Regions from separate parts of the Kitasatospora sp. NPDC088548 genome, predicted to be linked through region 1. Evidence: riboswitches for the same ligand, from Rfam matches in the RefSeq annotation. Region 1 holds a riboswitch; each other region holds the start of a gene.
What was found. A riboswitch is a leader RNA that binds a small molecule or an ion and turns the genes downstream of it on or off. The one in region 1 is predicted to bind cobalamin.

Region 1 (4,202 bases):
ACCCGGGGCGAGTGGATGTCGTAGACGCCCGGGCCGACCTCACGCGGGTAGCCGGCCTCGGCCAGCTCGTGCGCGACCTGCATGTGCGAACGGGCCGCCTCCAGGGAGATCACGTCGGCGTCGAGGTCGTCGATCGCGGTCATGATCGCGCCGAACTCCGCGTAGCACATGTGGGTGTGGATCTGGGTGTCCGCGCGCACCCCGGAGGTGGAGAGCCGGAAGGACTCGGTGGCCCACGCCAGGTAGCCGGGGCGGCCCGCCGCGCGCAGCGGCAGCGTCTCGCGCAGGGCGGGTTCGTCGACCTGGACGACGGCGGCGCCGGCCGCCTCCAGGTCGGTGACCTCGTCGCGCAGGGCGAGGGCGACCTGGCGGGCGGTGTCGGCGAGCGGCTGGTCGTCGCGGACGAAGGACCAGGCGAGCATGGTGACCGGGCCGGTGAGCATGCCCTTGACCGGACGGTCCGTCAGGTCCTGGGCGTAGCGGAACCACTCGACGGTCATCGGGTGGGGCCGGGAGACGTCGCCGGCCAGCACCGGCGGGCGGACGTAGCGGGTGCCGTAGGACTGCACCCAGCCGTGCTGGGTGGCCAGGTAGCCGCTCAGCTGCTCGGCGAAGTACTGGACCATGTCGTTGCGTTCGGGCTCGCCGTGGACCAGGACATCGATCCCGGCCTTCTCCTGGTAGGCGATCACCTCGCGGACCTCGGCGCGCATCCGGTCCTGGTAGGTGCCGGTGTCGATGCGTCCGGCGCGCAGGTCGGCGCGGGCGGTGCGCAGCTCGGTGGTCTGCGGGAAGGAGCCGATGGTGGTGGTCGGCAGCAGCGGCAGGCCGAGGCGGGCGCGCTGGGCCCCGGCGCGCTCGGGGTAGGCCTGGGCGCGGCGGGCGTCCTCGGCGGTGGTGGCGGCGACCCGGGCGCGGACGGCGGGGTCGTGGGTGAGCGCGGAGGCGGCGCGGGAGGCCAGGTCGGCCCGGTTGGCGGCGAGTTGGGCCGCCACGGTGTCGGTGCCCTCGCGCAGGCCCCGGGCGAGGGTGGTGATCTCGTCGGTCTTCTGGCGGGCGAAGGAGAGCCAGCGGGCGACCTGCGGGTCGAGGTCACGCTCGGCGGCGGCGTCCAGCGGGACGTGCAGCAGCGAGCAGGACGCGGCGACGTCCACCCGGTCGGCGAGGCCGAGGAGCGTGCCGAGGGTGGAGAGCGACTTCTCCAGGTCGTTGAGCCAGATGTTGCGGCCGTCGACGACGCCGGCGACCAGGCGCTTGCCGGGCAGGCCGCCGACGGCGGCGAGGTCGTCGAGGTTGGCCGCGCCGGGGCCGGTGAAGTCGAGCCCGACGCCCTCGATCGGGGCCCTGGCCAGGACGGGCAGGGCCTCGCCGGCCCGGTCGAAGTAGGTCGCGACCAGCAGCCTGGGCCGGTCGGTGAGCCCGCCGAGCTCCCGGTAGACGCGGGCGGCGGCGGAGAGTTCGGCGGGTGTGCGGTCCTGGACGAGGGCGGGCTCGTCGAGCTGGACCCACTCGGCTCCGGCGGCGCGCAGGTCGGCGAGGAGTTCGGCGTAGACGGGCAGCAGCCGGTCCAGCAGGGTGATGGGCCGGAAGTCGGCGGCGACCCCGGGGGCGGGCTTGGCGAGCAGCAGGTAGGTGAGCGGGCCGACCAGGACCGGGCGGGCGGTGTGGCCGAGGGCGATCGCCTCGCGCAGCTCGCCGACCGGCTTGGCCGGGTTGGCGGCGAAGACCGTGTCCGGTCCCAACTCGGGTACGAGGTAGTGGTAGTTGGTGTCGAACCACTTGGTCATCTCCAGCGGCGCCACCTGCTGGGTGCCGCGGGCCATGGCGAAGTAGCCGTCCAGCGGGTCGGCGTCGACGGCGGCGCGGTGCCGGGCGGGGATCGCGCCGACCGCCACCGTGGTGTCCAGCACCTGGTCGTAGAGCGAGAAGTCCCCGGTGGGGACTTCGGTGACACCGGCCTCGGCGAGCCGTCGCCAGGTGTCGCGCCGCAGGTCCGCGGCGGTGGCGTGCAGGTCGGCGGCGGTGACGCGGCCGGCCCAGTAGCCCTCGACCGCCTTCTTCAGCTCCCGGTTCGGCCCCTGCCTCGGGTAGCCATACACGGTGGCCTGCGGGGTGGTGGAACTCGTTGACACGGAACTCTCCTTCGCGAGTCGCGCTGCGATCCCGGGAGAGCACGAGGAGGCGAAGGTACGACAGGGGTGCGCGACACCAGGATGTGCCCGCCCGCTCCGCCGACCCGCCCTCGAGGTCACCGAGATCACCGCATGCGGGGTGCACGCGGGCAGTGGCAGGTCTTCGGACTCGCGGGCACGCCGGGCCTGTCGGCCTTCTCCGGCACCTACTGGCCGTCGCTTCCCGGACCCCGACGGGGCCCAGTGCATGTGACGGCGGTCGTTCCCACTCACCGCTGCGGGGCAGTCCCGGATTCACACCGGGTTCCCTCTTACGACGCCATGCCTGGAGGACATGACGAACCAACTGCACCGCACAGACTAGGGCCCGCGGGGCCCGCCGTCACCGTCCGTCCGGATACCGGATGGTCGGATGAGACCGATTCCGGGCAGGTAACCGCCTCAGCCACGCTGTCACCCGGCCCCGTCGGCGGTCGCGGTGCGGTAGAAATCGGCTGCGGTGACGGTGGCGGGGACGCCGAGTTCGGCGGCGACCGCGGTGATCGCGGTGGCGCCGACGGCGAGGTCGGCTTGGCCGTCGGTGGTGAAATGCGGTGCGATGAACGTCTCGTAGTGGGCTCGGGCTTCGTCCGCGGTGTGCCGGCCGAGGAACGTCCGGATGTGGCGCACCGTGGTGTCGGGTTCGTTGTGGATCACCTGCAGGGCACGCCGGTGGGCTCGTACGACGGCCTGGACCGCGGGGTCGTCCGGGTGGAGGTGGGTGGGGTCGACGGCCACGCCTACGGTGGGGATCCTGAAGTGGTCGCCGACCCAGGCCAGCACCTGCCAGCCGTACTCGGCGGCTACCGCTTCCGGTGCCATGGTGCTGCCGACCAGGGCGGCGTCGATCCCGCCCTCGTGCAGCCGGCGCAGGTCCATGCCGTAGTCGCCGGGCGGGCGGACGACGGTGTGGATGTCGCGGTCCGGGTCGAGGCCGGCCCGGCGCAGCACGATCCGGGTGAAGCACCCGGGTGCGGTGTGGGGGGCGTGCACCGCCAGCCGTCGGCCGGCCAGGTCGGCCAGGGAGGTCAGGCCGGGGCGGGCGAGGAACCAGAACAGCGGGCGGTGGGTGTTGACGCTGAGGGCGACCCAGGGGGTGCCGTCGGCCAGTCGGGACAGCAGTGCCCGGCCGAGCCCGATGGTGGCGCCGTGGCGCAGCCGCTCCTCGTCCCACGAGCAGCCGTCGTGCAGCGCGACGTGGACGCCTTCGTCGGCGTAGTAGCCCTGCTGGTCGGCGATGTAGGCGGCCAGTTCCTCGTGCAGGCCCCGCCCGACGTAGGCGAGATCGATCGTGTACATGAACGTTTTTCCTTGATCGTGCCGCCGCCGTACGCACAGGACGGCGGGGCGTCAGTACATGGACATCCCGCCGTTGACCGCGGCCGTGGTGCCGGTCATGACGGCGCTGTCCTCGCCGGCGTAGAAGGCGACCGCCCGGGCGACGTCGTCCGGGTGTGCCAGGCGGCCCAGGGGGGTGGCGGCCACCTGCCGACGCCTGTGCTCCTCGTCGAGCACATCCGCCGCCATGCGGGTGTCGTCCACCGGGCCGGGCTCGACGACGTTGACCGTGATGCCCAGCGGGCCCAGCTCCTGGGCGAGGTACCGGGCGAACTGCGCCAGTGCGGCCTTGGCCGTGCCCAGTGCGATCATGCCCTCCCGGGGCTGGCGGCTGAGGACGGTGCCGAGATAGACGATGCGTCCCCAGCCCTGTTCGGTCATGGCGGGCAGGACGGCCTTGGTGACCGCGAACGCCGCACGCAGCTCGTCGTCGAGCTTGCCGCCCAGCTCTTCCCACGTCATGTCCTGGAACGGCTTGACCACATACGGGGTGAGCGCGTTGTGCACGAGCACGTCGGTGCCGCCCCATGCCGCCCGGACCTGCTCGATCATGCTCTCGACCGCCGCTGCCTCGCGCACGTCGGCCTGCACGGCCATGGCCTGGCCGCCCGCGGCCTCGATGCCGGCCACGACCTTCCCGGCTGCCGTGCCGCTGTGCAGGTAGTTGACCACCACGCGCATCCCTCGTGCGGC
Region 2 (4,202 bases), on a different contig from region 1:
CGGTGATGCCCACGTCGTTGGTCACCGTCCGGGCGGGCTTCGCCTTGTAGGTGACCTTGGTGCCGCAGTTGTCGACGGTCACCGGGTAGTGGTCGGAGCCCGCCGCGGCCTCGCCGCTCGGGGCGATCTCGGCCCCGCACGCGGTCAGCGCGAGGGTGAGCAGGGCGGTGGCGGCGACGGCCTTGGTGCGCATGGGAGTTCCTCGGGTCGGGGGGAGGGGGCGGAAAGGGCGGGAGGGGAAGCGGGGTCAGCGGAGCCGGTCGAAGAGCAGCTGGACGGCGCCGGTCTCGGGGTGCCGTACGGGGGTCGCGCGGACGCCGAACACCTCGGCCAGCAGCGCGGGGCGCAGCACCTCGACGGGCGGTCCGGAGGCGACGATCCGGCCGGCCCTGATCACGTACAGCAGGTCGCAGTGGCCGGCCGCCAGGTTGAGGTCGTGCAGCGCGGTGAGCACCGTCGGCCCGGCCGCCCGGACCAGCGCCAGCACCTCCAACTGGTGGGCGATGTCCAGGTGGTTGGTGGGTTCGTCGAGCACCAGCACCCGGGGCTCCTGGACGAGCGCGCGGGCGATCAGCACCCGCTGCTTCTCGCCGCCGGACAGGCTCAGGAAGCCCCGCCCGGCCAGGTGGTCCGCGCCGACCCGGGCCAGCGCCTCGGCGCAGCGCCGGTCGTCCCCGCCGGTCGGGCCGGCGAATCCGCTGCGGTGCGGCAGCCGGCCCATGCCGACCACCTCGGCCACGGTGAAGTCGAACTCGGCGGAGTGTTCCTGCGGCAGTGCGGCGACCCGCCGGGCGGCCTCGCGGGGGGTGAGCGCGTGCAGGTTCTCGCCGCCCAGCCGGACGGCGCCGGCGGCGGGCCGCAGTGCCCGGTAGACGCAGCGCAGCAGGGTCGACTTGCCGCTGCCGTTCGGTCCGACCAGGCCGACCACCTGTCCGGCGGCGGCGTCCAGGGTGATGTCGTGGACCAGCCGGGCGCCGGCGATGTCGACCGAGAGCCCGTCGACGGCGATGTCCAGGGCGGTCTCGCTGGCGGTCTCGATGGCGGTCTCCGGGGTGTCCGTGGTGTCGGTGCTCGGGTCGGCGTTCGCGCCGGTGCCCATCAGCGGCCTCCGAAGGAGTAGCCGCGGCGGCGCATCAGCAACAGGAAGCAGGGCACCCCGAGCACCGCGGTGACCACCCCGACCGGCAGCTCGGCGGGCGCCAGCAGGGTGCGCGAGACGATGTCCACCCAGACCAGCAGCAGCGCCCCGGCGAACGGCGCGACCAGCAGCACCCGGCGGTGGCCGGCGCCGACCAGCATCCGCACCAGGTGCGGCACCATCAGCCCGACGAAGCCGATCGCGCCGCTGACCGCGACGACGGTGCCGGTGACGGCCGCCGTCACCACGAACAGCTGCCGGCGCAGCCGGTCGGGGTCCACACCGAGCGAGGCCGCCGTCTCGTCGCCCATGGCGAGCGCGTCGAGGCGCCCGGCGGAGAGGGCGAGGCAGGCCAGGCCGGCCAGCACGGTGACGGCGGCGATCGGCACCGAGCCCCAGGTCGCCCCGCCCAGGCTGCCGAGCAGCCACATCATGGCGCTGCGGGCCGCCTCGCCGCGCGCGGCGCCGAACACCATCAGCGCCGTCACCGCGGAGAAGCCGTAGGACATCGCGGTGCCGGTGAGCACCAGCCGCAGCGGGGTGAGCCCGTAGGCGGTCCGGGCGGCCGCGTACACCAGCAGCATCGCCAGCAGGGCCGAGCCGAAGGCGGAGACCGAGAGCGCCCAGACCCCGAGGGAGGCGAAGGCGCCGAGGAGCAGGACGGCGTTGGCGCCGACCGCCGCGCCGGAGGAGATGCCGAGGACGAACGGGTCGGCCAGGGCGTTGCGGACCATGGCCTGCACGGCGACCCCGGTGGCCGCGAGCCCGGCGCCGACCACGGCGGCCAGTACGGTGCGCGGCAGCCGGATCTCCCAGACGATCACGTACGCCGCCGCCTCCTCGGCCTCCAGCCGACCGCCCGTCAGCCCGGCGCCCAGCAGCCGCAGGACCCGGGACCAGCCGAGGTCGGAGGAGCCCAGGGCGACCCCGCAGACCAGCGACAGCAGCAGGGCCGCGGCCAGGCCGGCGGCCAGGGGCGCGGCGGGTATTCGACGGACCGGTGCGGTCACTGCGGTGCTCACGAGGGGGGCGCGCCTTCGCCTCGGGCCGTGGGCGGCGCGGGGCGAAGCGCCCGGGCCGTGGCGGGGCCGGGGCGCCATCCCCTCGCATTCCACGGCGAGTTGTCGGGAGGTCGGCGCCCCAGGGCGATCGGGCTCACGGGGCCGGGGCCCCGTCCACCGTTGCGGGTCAGCGCCGGATTCGGACCGGACTTCCCCCATGGGACGCCCTGGCAGCATAACAAGCGCTAAGGCCAGGCAACCCTTACAGGTGCCGCCGGGCATGTCCCGGAAACGCGCGACCGCCCCCGTCCGGTGTGGTGGTCCGGGCGGGGGCGGTCGACGGAGGCCGAGCGGCGGTCAGGCCTGCTTGGTCTCCCAGAAGATCTTGTCGACCTCGGCGATCAGGTCGAGCAGGGCCTGGCCGGTGGCCGGGTCCGTCGACGCCTTGGCGGCCGAGGCGGCCTTCAGGGTGTCGTTGATCAGCTGGTGCAGCTGCGGGTACTTCTCGAAGTGCGGGGCCTTGAAGTAGTCGCTCCACAGCACCGAGATGTGGTGCTTGACGGCCTCGGCGCGCTGCTCCTTGATGATGACGGCGCGAGCGCGGAAGTGCGCGTCCTCGTTGGCCTGGTACTTCTCCTGGGTGGCCTTGACCGACTCGGCCTCGATCCGCGCCTGCGCCGGGTCGTACACGCCGCAGGGCAGGTCGCAGTGGGCGTGCGCGGTGGCACGCGGTGCAAACAGACGAGAGAACATGGGAGTCCTTCCTTAGATCGTCTTCCCGCGCCCGAGATTACCCTTCCGGTCACGGGGTTTCGCGATCGGTCGGTGGGCCTAGGGCAAAAGGCGGACCCGGAACCGGGTGAATCCGGACACCGGCGGGTGACGGTCCGTACGGCAGACTGGGACGCGGCGAGCCGGGAGGAGGAGCCGTGACGCGGATGGCGGAACCGGAGGGCGGCACCCGCGGGGGTGCCGCACCGTTCGGACTGATCGACGTGGCGGGGGACTCGATGGTGCCGACGCTGCGTGAGGGCGACCGGTTGCTGGTCCGGTACGGGGCGCGGATCAGGCCGGGCGCCGTGGTGGTGGTCCGCCACCCGTTGCAGCAGGACCTGCTCGTGGTGAAGCGGGCCGACGGCCGGCGCCCGAAGGGCTGGTGGCTGCTGTCCGACAACCGGCTGGTCGACAGCGACAGCCGCAGCTACGGCGCCGTCCCGGACGAGCTGGTGCTCGGCCGGGTGCTGCTGCGGCTGCGCCCCCGGCCGGCCTGGCTGGCCCCGGGCCGCCGGCTGGAGCGCCTGCTGCTGGGCCCGCTGGTCCGGGTGCCGGGCCTGGCCCGCCGGCTCGGCGTCTGGGTCCGGCCGGAGGATCTCTAGCCCGGAGGGCCGCTAGCCCTGCCCGGCCAGGACGGCGGCCTCCTGGCGCTTGCGGGCCCGGTACGCGGCGACGTTGGCGCGGGTGGCGCAGCGGTCGGAGCAGTACCGCCGGGAGCGGTTGGTGGAGGTGTCCAGGTAGGCGTTGCGGCAGGGCGCGGCCTGGCAGATGCCGAGCCGGTCGGCGCCCAGTTCGGTGAGGTGGACGGCCAGGCCCATGCAGGCGACCGCGCTGAAGTGGGCCGTGGCGGTGGGCGAGTTGTCGGCGAGGTGCAGGTGCCAGCGCGGGCGCCCGGCGTCGTCCAGGTAGTCGTGGCCGGAGACCAGCGGGCTGACGGGGTACTCCATCAGCAGGCTGTTCAGCAGGTCGACACCCCGGATCTCGTCCCCCTCGGCGGCGGCCTCGAAGACCCCGCGCAGCCGGGTCCGGACGGCACGCAGCCGGGGCAGGTCGGCTTCGTCGGCGAGCGCGGCGGCACGTGTGTTCTCGGAGAACAGGCCGCGGACGGCGTCGACCGAGGTCAGCGTGTCGGTGCCGCGCTCGGGCTCCTCGGTGTTCACCAGCCGGACGGCGAGGTCGGCGTACGAGGCGAGCTCCACGGTGGTCCTTCCAGAATCGGTAACGGGCTGACTGGCTCCAGCCTATTACCTGGGCGGGGCAGGCGTCGGGGGGGGGGGGGGGGGGGGCCG
Region 3 (4,202 bases), on a different contig from region 1:
GCGGCCGGGGTGTCGATCTGCGGCTCGCGGCAGGTGCCGCGGACGGCGGACACGGCGGAGGCGGCGTGCGGGATGGGCGAGAGGCCCAGCGCACCGGCGCCACCGCCGACCCGGCGCTCGTCCAGGCCCCGGCGCAGCAGCTCCAGCAGTTCGCTGTCGGCGACCGGGCCGGCCACCAGGTGCAGGAAGGAGAGCAGCTGCGGCGCCTGGTCGACGGCCTGCCCGGCGAGCACCGCGAAGACGCCGCGCAGCGCGGCGGGCGGGACGGGGGCGAGCAGCGTCCAGGCGTCGAACAGCGCCGACCAGCCGCGGACCACGGCCTCGTCGTCGTGCTCCCAGGCGTGCAGGCGCCAGCCGGGGGCGGCGCCGCCGTCCCTGGCCTCGACCAGGCCGACCAGCAGGGCCTGGCCCCAGGCCCGGGCCGCGGCGCCCACCGTCATGGCGAGTGCCCGGCCGGCGGCGCGGGCGTCCTCGGGGAGCAGTTCGCCGCGCTTGTCGACCTCGGAGAGTTCGCCGGCCCAGCGGGCGATCCGGACGGCGTCGACGAGCATCCGACGGGCCAGCGGAGCGAGCTCGGCGGGGGCCGGGAAGCCCTCCGGTACGGGGACCCGGCCTCGGCCGGGAGCGGGTGCGGGGCCTCGTCGGCGGGGTACGCCGGGAGCGCCCGGCCTGATGCCGGCGGGGCGGTGGGCCGTTCCGGGGAGACGGGTCACCGTCGCACCGGTACCGATCGTCGGCGGGAGCGGGGCATCACGGTCGCGCGGGTTCCGAGACGTCACGTCGAGCAGTCTTCCCCTTGTACCGGCCTTCTGTCACATCCGGTTGGCCACGGACTCCGGAAGGGCGGTCGCGGCGGGTCGACAAGATCGGGCAACAGAGGCCAAACCGCCTGGCCGGATCTGCATGACGCGAACACGCCAGGTCAGAGCGGTCGGCCGGCCGGGCCGGAGGGAGCTGCCGGACGGCCGGCCGGAGCCGTCGTCAGAGCAACGGCGTGAGCCAGCGGCGCAACAGCTCTTCATAGCGGTCGGGGTCGGCGTTCCAGAGGGCGGCGTGGTCGGCGCCGGGGAAGGCCTGGAGGCTGACCAGGTCGAAGCGGCGGTCGGCGAGCCGGGCGGCGGCCCGCCAGGGCGCCACCGGGTCGTCGGGGCTGTGCAGCACCATGGTGGGCACCCGCAGGTCGGTGCCCTCGGCGAGCCGCGCGAAGTCGGCCAGGTCCACCCCGGTCCGGCCCTCGGCGGCGAGCGCGCCCGGCCCGGCGGCCGTACGGCCGAACCCGGCCCGGGTGGCGCCCCGGCGGGCGAAGACCGGCCGGTCGAGCACCGGGGAGTCCAGTACCAGGCCGCTGATCGCCGAGGTCCAGGCGGACCGGGCGGCGGTCTGCAGCACCATCGTGGCGCCGAGCGACCAGCCGTGCAGCACGACCCGGCCGGCGCCGCTGTCCAGGGCCAGCCGCACTGCCGCCTCGACGTCCCGCCACTCGGTCTCGCCGAAGTCGTCGAGGCCGTCCGGCGCGGCCGGCGCGCCCCGGTCTCCCCGGTAGGTGACGGCGAGGGCGGGCAGACCGAGACGGTGCAGCACGGGCAGCACCGGGAGCGTCTGCTGCCGGTCGGCGCCCGGGCCGTGCACCAGGATCACCCAGGTGCCGCGTTTGCCGTCGAGCCGCCAGGCGGGCAGGGCGCCCAGCTCGCCCTCGGCGGCGGTCTCGGCGTAGGGCAGGCCGAGCGCGCCGGTCGGGTCGCCGAGGTGGACCCGGGGGGTGAAGCGGACCTCGGTGCCGGGCGTCAGGGCGCCCCGGTCGGCGCGGACCAGTCGGCGGGTGACGCCCTGTTCGTCGGCGTGCAGGATCTCGTCGACCACCGCGTGGCCGCCCTCGTCCCACTCGACGGCCCAGCGGCCGGGGCGGGTGCTCTCCGGGCTGCGGGTGAAGGTGGCCCGCCCGACGGCCAGGCTCCGCACCGTGACGGGGCCCGCCTGCGGCCGGGAAACGGCCGCCGGGTGGAGCATCCGCTGGACGGCCCTGCGCCCGGCCAGCAGTACGGCGGCCCCGGTGCCGACGGCGGCGGCCGCCACGGCGGCCGCGGTTCCCCAACGCATATCGCTCCCCGCTCTGTTGATCGCGGACTGGGCACCCACCAGTCCACTCGCGGGACCGGACCGGGGCCACCGGGCATGGGCCGACCGGGTGTCACGCCGGACGGGACAGCGGGGGCCGCGGCCTCCACCTGCGGCCGGGCGATCGCGCCCTCTCCGCACCCCCGCGACACCGACCCGCGGAGGCGGCGCGCGGGCGGGCCGTGTGACCAACCCCTCCGTGACCTTGGTTGACTCCCGGTTCGGCCGCGTGATGGGATCCTTCAGCCAAACGGAGGCATGCAGAGGAAGCCGGTGCGAGTCCGGCGCGGTCCCGCCACTGTCACCGGGGAGCACGCTCGGATCAATTCCCTCCTTGCCCGCCAACAGGCAGGAGGGGCCCATCGGCGGGCCGTCAGAAGCCGCTGGAGGCTCCGGGGGTGTGTCGGACCCGGAAGCCAGGAGACTCTCGCCGCCGGTACGTCGATCCAGGGCGCGGACCCTGAGTGAGGACACGCACGCGATGCAGGCTGCCCCGACCGCCCGCCCCCTCTGCCGCCCTTCGCCGTGCGCCCGCTGACCCGCGCGGCCGCCTTCGCGCTGGGCGCCGTCGCGGGACATCTCGCCGACGCCCGCTTCGCCGATCCCCGGCGCGGCCACCCGGTGGCCGCCTTCGGCAGCGCGGCGGGCCGGCTGGAGAAGACGCTCTGGCGCGACGACCGCGCCGCCGGCACCGCCTACACCGCGCTCTGCGTGGGCACCGTCGCGGCCGGGGCGGTGGCCGCCGAACGCGCCCTGGGCCGGCGGCCGCTCGGCCGCGCCGCGCTGACCGCCGCCGCGACCTGGACGGTGCTCGGCGGCACCTCGCTCACCCGGGAGGCCAGGACCATCGGCCGCTCGCTCGCCGCGGGCGATCTGACGGCGGCCCGGGAACGGCTGCCGCATCTGTGCGGGCGCGACCCGAGCGCGCTGGACGAACAGCAGATCGCCCGCGCGGTGGTCGAGTCGGTCGCCGAGAACACCGCCGACGCCGTGGTGAACGCCCTGGTCTGGGGCGCGCTCGCGGGCACGCCCGGGCTACTGGCGTTCCGCGCCGTCAACACGCTGGACGCGATGGTCGGCCACCGCTCGCCGCGCTACGCCCGGTTCGGCTGGGCCTCGGCCCGGCTGGACGACGTGGCGGGCTGGCCGGGCGCCCGGCTGACCGCGCTGCTCACCGTGGCCGCCGCGCCCGAACCCCGGACGGCCTGGCGGATCTGGCGCCGGGACGGCTCCGCGCACCCGAGCCCCAACGCGGGCCAGGCCGAGTCCGCGTTCGCGGGCGCGGTCGGCGTGCGGCTGGGCGGCACCCTCGCGTACGGGGAGCGGGTGGAGCACCGGCCGGTGCTGGGCGGCGAGCTGCGGCCGGTGACGGTGGAGGACATCGAGCGGGCCTGCCGGCTCTCCCGCCGGGTGGGCCTGCTGGCCCTGGGCACGGCCGTCGCCGGGCACGCGGCGGTCCGGGCCGCCACAGGAAGCCGGACCGTCCTGGGACGGAAGAAGAGGAGGAGCGCATGAGCAACGCACTGCTGGTCGCCGGGACGACCTCGGACGCCGGCAAGACCGTGGTCACCGCGGGCATCTGCCGCTGGCTGGCCCGGCAGGGTGTCCGGGTGGCGCCGTTCAAGGCGCAGAACATGTCGCTGAACTCCTTCGTCACCGCCGGCGGCGCCGAGATCGGCCGCGCCCAGGCGATGCAGGCGCAGGCGGCCCGGGTGGAGCCCGAGGCGGCGATGAACCCGGTGCTGCTCAAGCCGGGCGCGGACGGCCGCAGCCAGGTCGTGCTGCTCGGCCGCCCGGTCGCCGAGGTGGGCGCGCTGGACTACCGCGAGCGCAAGCCGGTGCTGCTGGAGCGGGCCCTGGAGTGCCTGGCGGACCTGCGCAGCCGCTACGACGTGGTGGTCTGCGAGGGGGCCGGGTCGCCCGCCGAGATCAATCTGCGCGACCGGGACATCGCCAACATGGGTCTGGCCACCGCCGCCGGGCTGCCGGTGGTGGTGGTCGGGGACATCGACCGCGGCGGGGTGTTCGCCGCCATGTACGGGACGCTGGCGCTGCTGTCCGCCGAGGACCAGCGCCATGTGACGGGC

Region 2: it holds a riboswitch for cobalamin, as region 1 does, so the genes downstream of both, ACIP82_RS21565 (FecCD family ABC transporter permease) here and metE (5-methyltetrahydropteroyltriglutamate--homocysteine S-methyltransferase) in region 1, are expected to answer to the same signal.
Region 3: it holds a riboswitch for cobalamin, as region 1 does, so the genes downstream of both, ACIP82_RS16735 (cobalamin biosynthesis protein) here and metE (5-methyltetrahydropteroyltriglutamate--homocysteine S-methyltransferase) in region 1, are expected to answer to the same signal.

What each region holds. Positions count from the first base shown of each region.
Region 1 is NZ_JBIVMI010000015.1:181,325-185,526, reverse strand. Features, by position in the region: gene metE (5-methyltetrahydropteroyltriglutamate--homocysteine S-methyltransferase) at 1-2,132, opposite strand, end outside; cobalamin riboswitch at 2,269-2,494, opposite strand; gene ACIP82_RS20755 (ABC transporter substrate-binding protein) at 2,586-3,470, opposite strand; gene ACIP82_RS20750 (SDR family NAD(P)-dependent oxidoreductase) at 3,522-4,202, opposite strand, start outside.
Region 2 is NZ_JBIVMI010000016.1:160,572-164,773, forward strand. Features, by position in the region: gene ACIP82_RS21555 (ABC transporter substrate-binding protein) at 1-193, opposite strand, end outside; gene ACIP82_RS21560 (ABC transporter ATP-binding protein) at 248-1,099, opposite strand; gene ACIP82_RS21565 (FecCD family ABC transporter permease) at 1,099-2,160, opposite strand; cobalamin riboswitch at 2,265-2,384, opposite strand; gene sodN (superoxide dismutase, Ni) at 2,497-2,892, opposite strand; gene sodX (nickel-type superoxide dismutase maturation protease) at 3,078-3,515, shown strand; gene ACIP82_RS21580 (CGNR zinc finger domain-containing protein) at 3,528-4,112, opposite strand.
Region 3 is NZ_JBIVMI010000011.1:152,656-156,857, reverse strand. Features, by position in the region: gene ACIP82_RS16745 (hypothetical protein) at 1-551, opposite strand, end outside; gene ACIP82_RS16740 (alpha/beta hydrolase family protein) at 982-2,097, opposite strand; cobalamin riboswitch at 2,378-2,542, shown strand; gene ACIP82_RS16735 (cobalamin biosynthesis protein) at 2,641-3,630, shown strand; gene ACIP82_RS16730 (cobyric acid synthase) at 3,627-4,202, shown strand, end outside.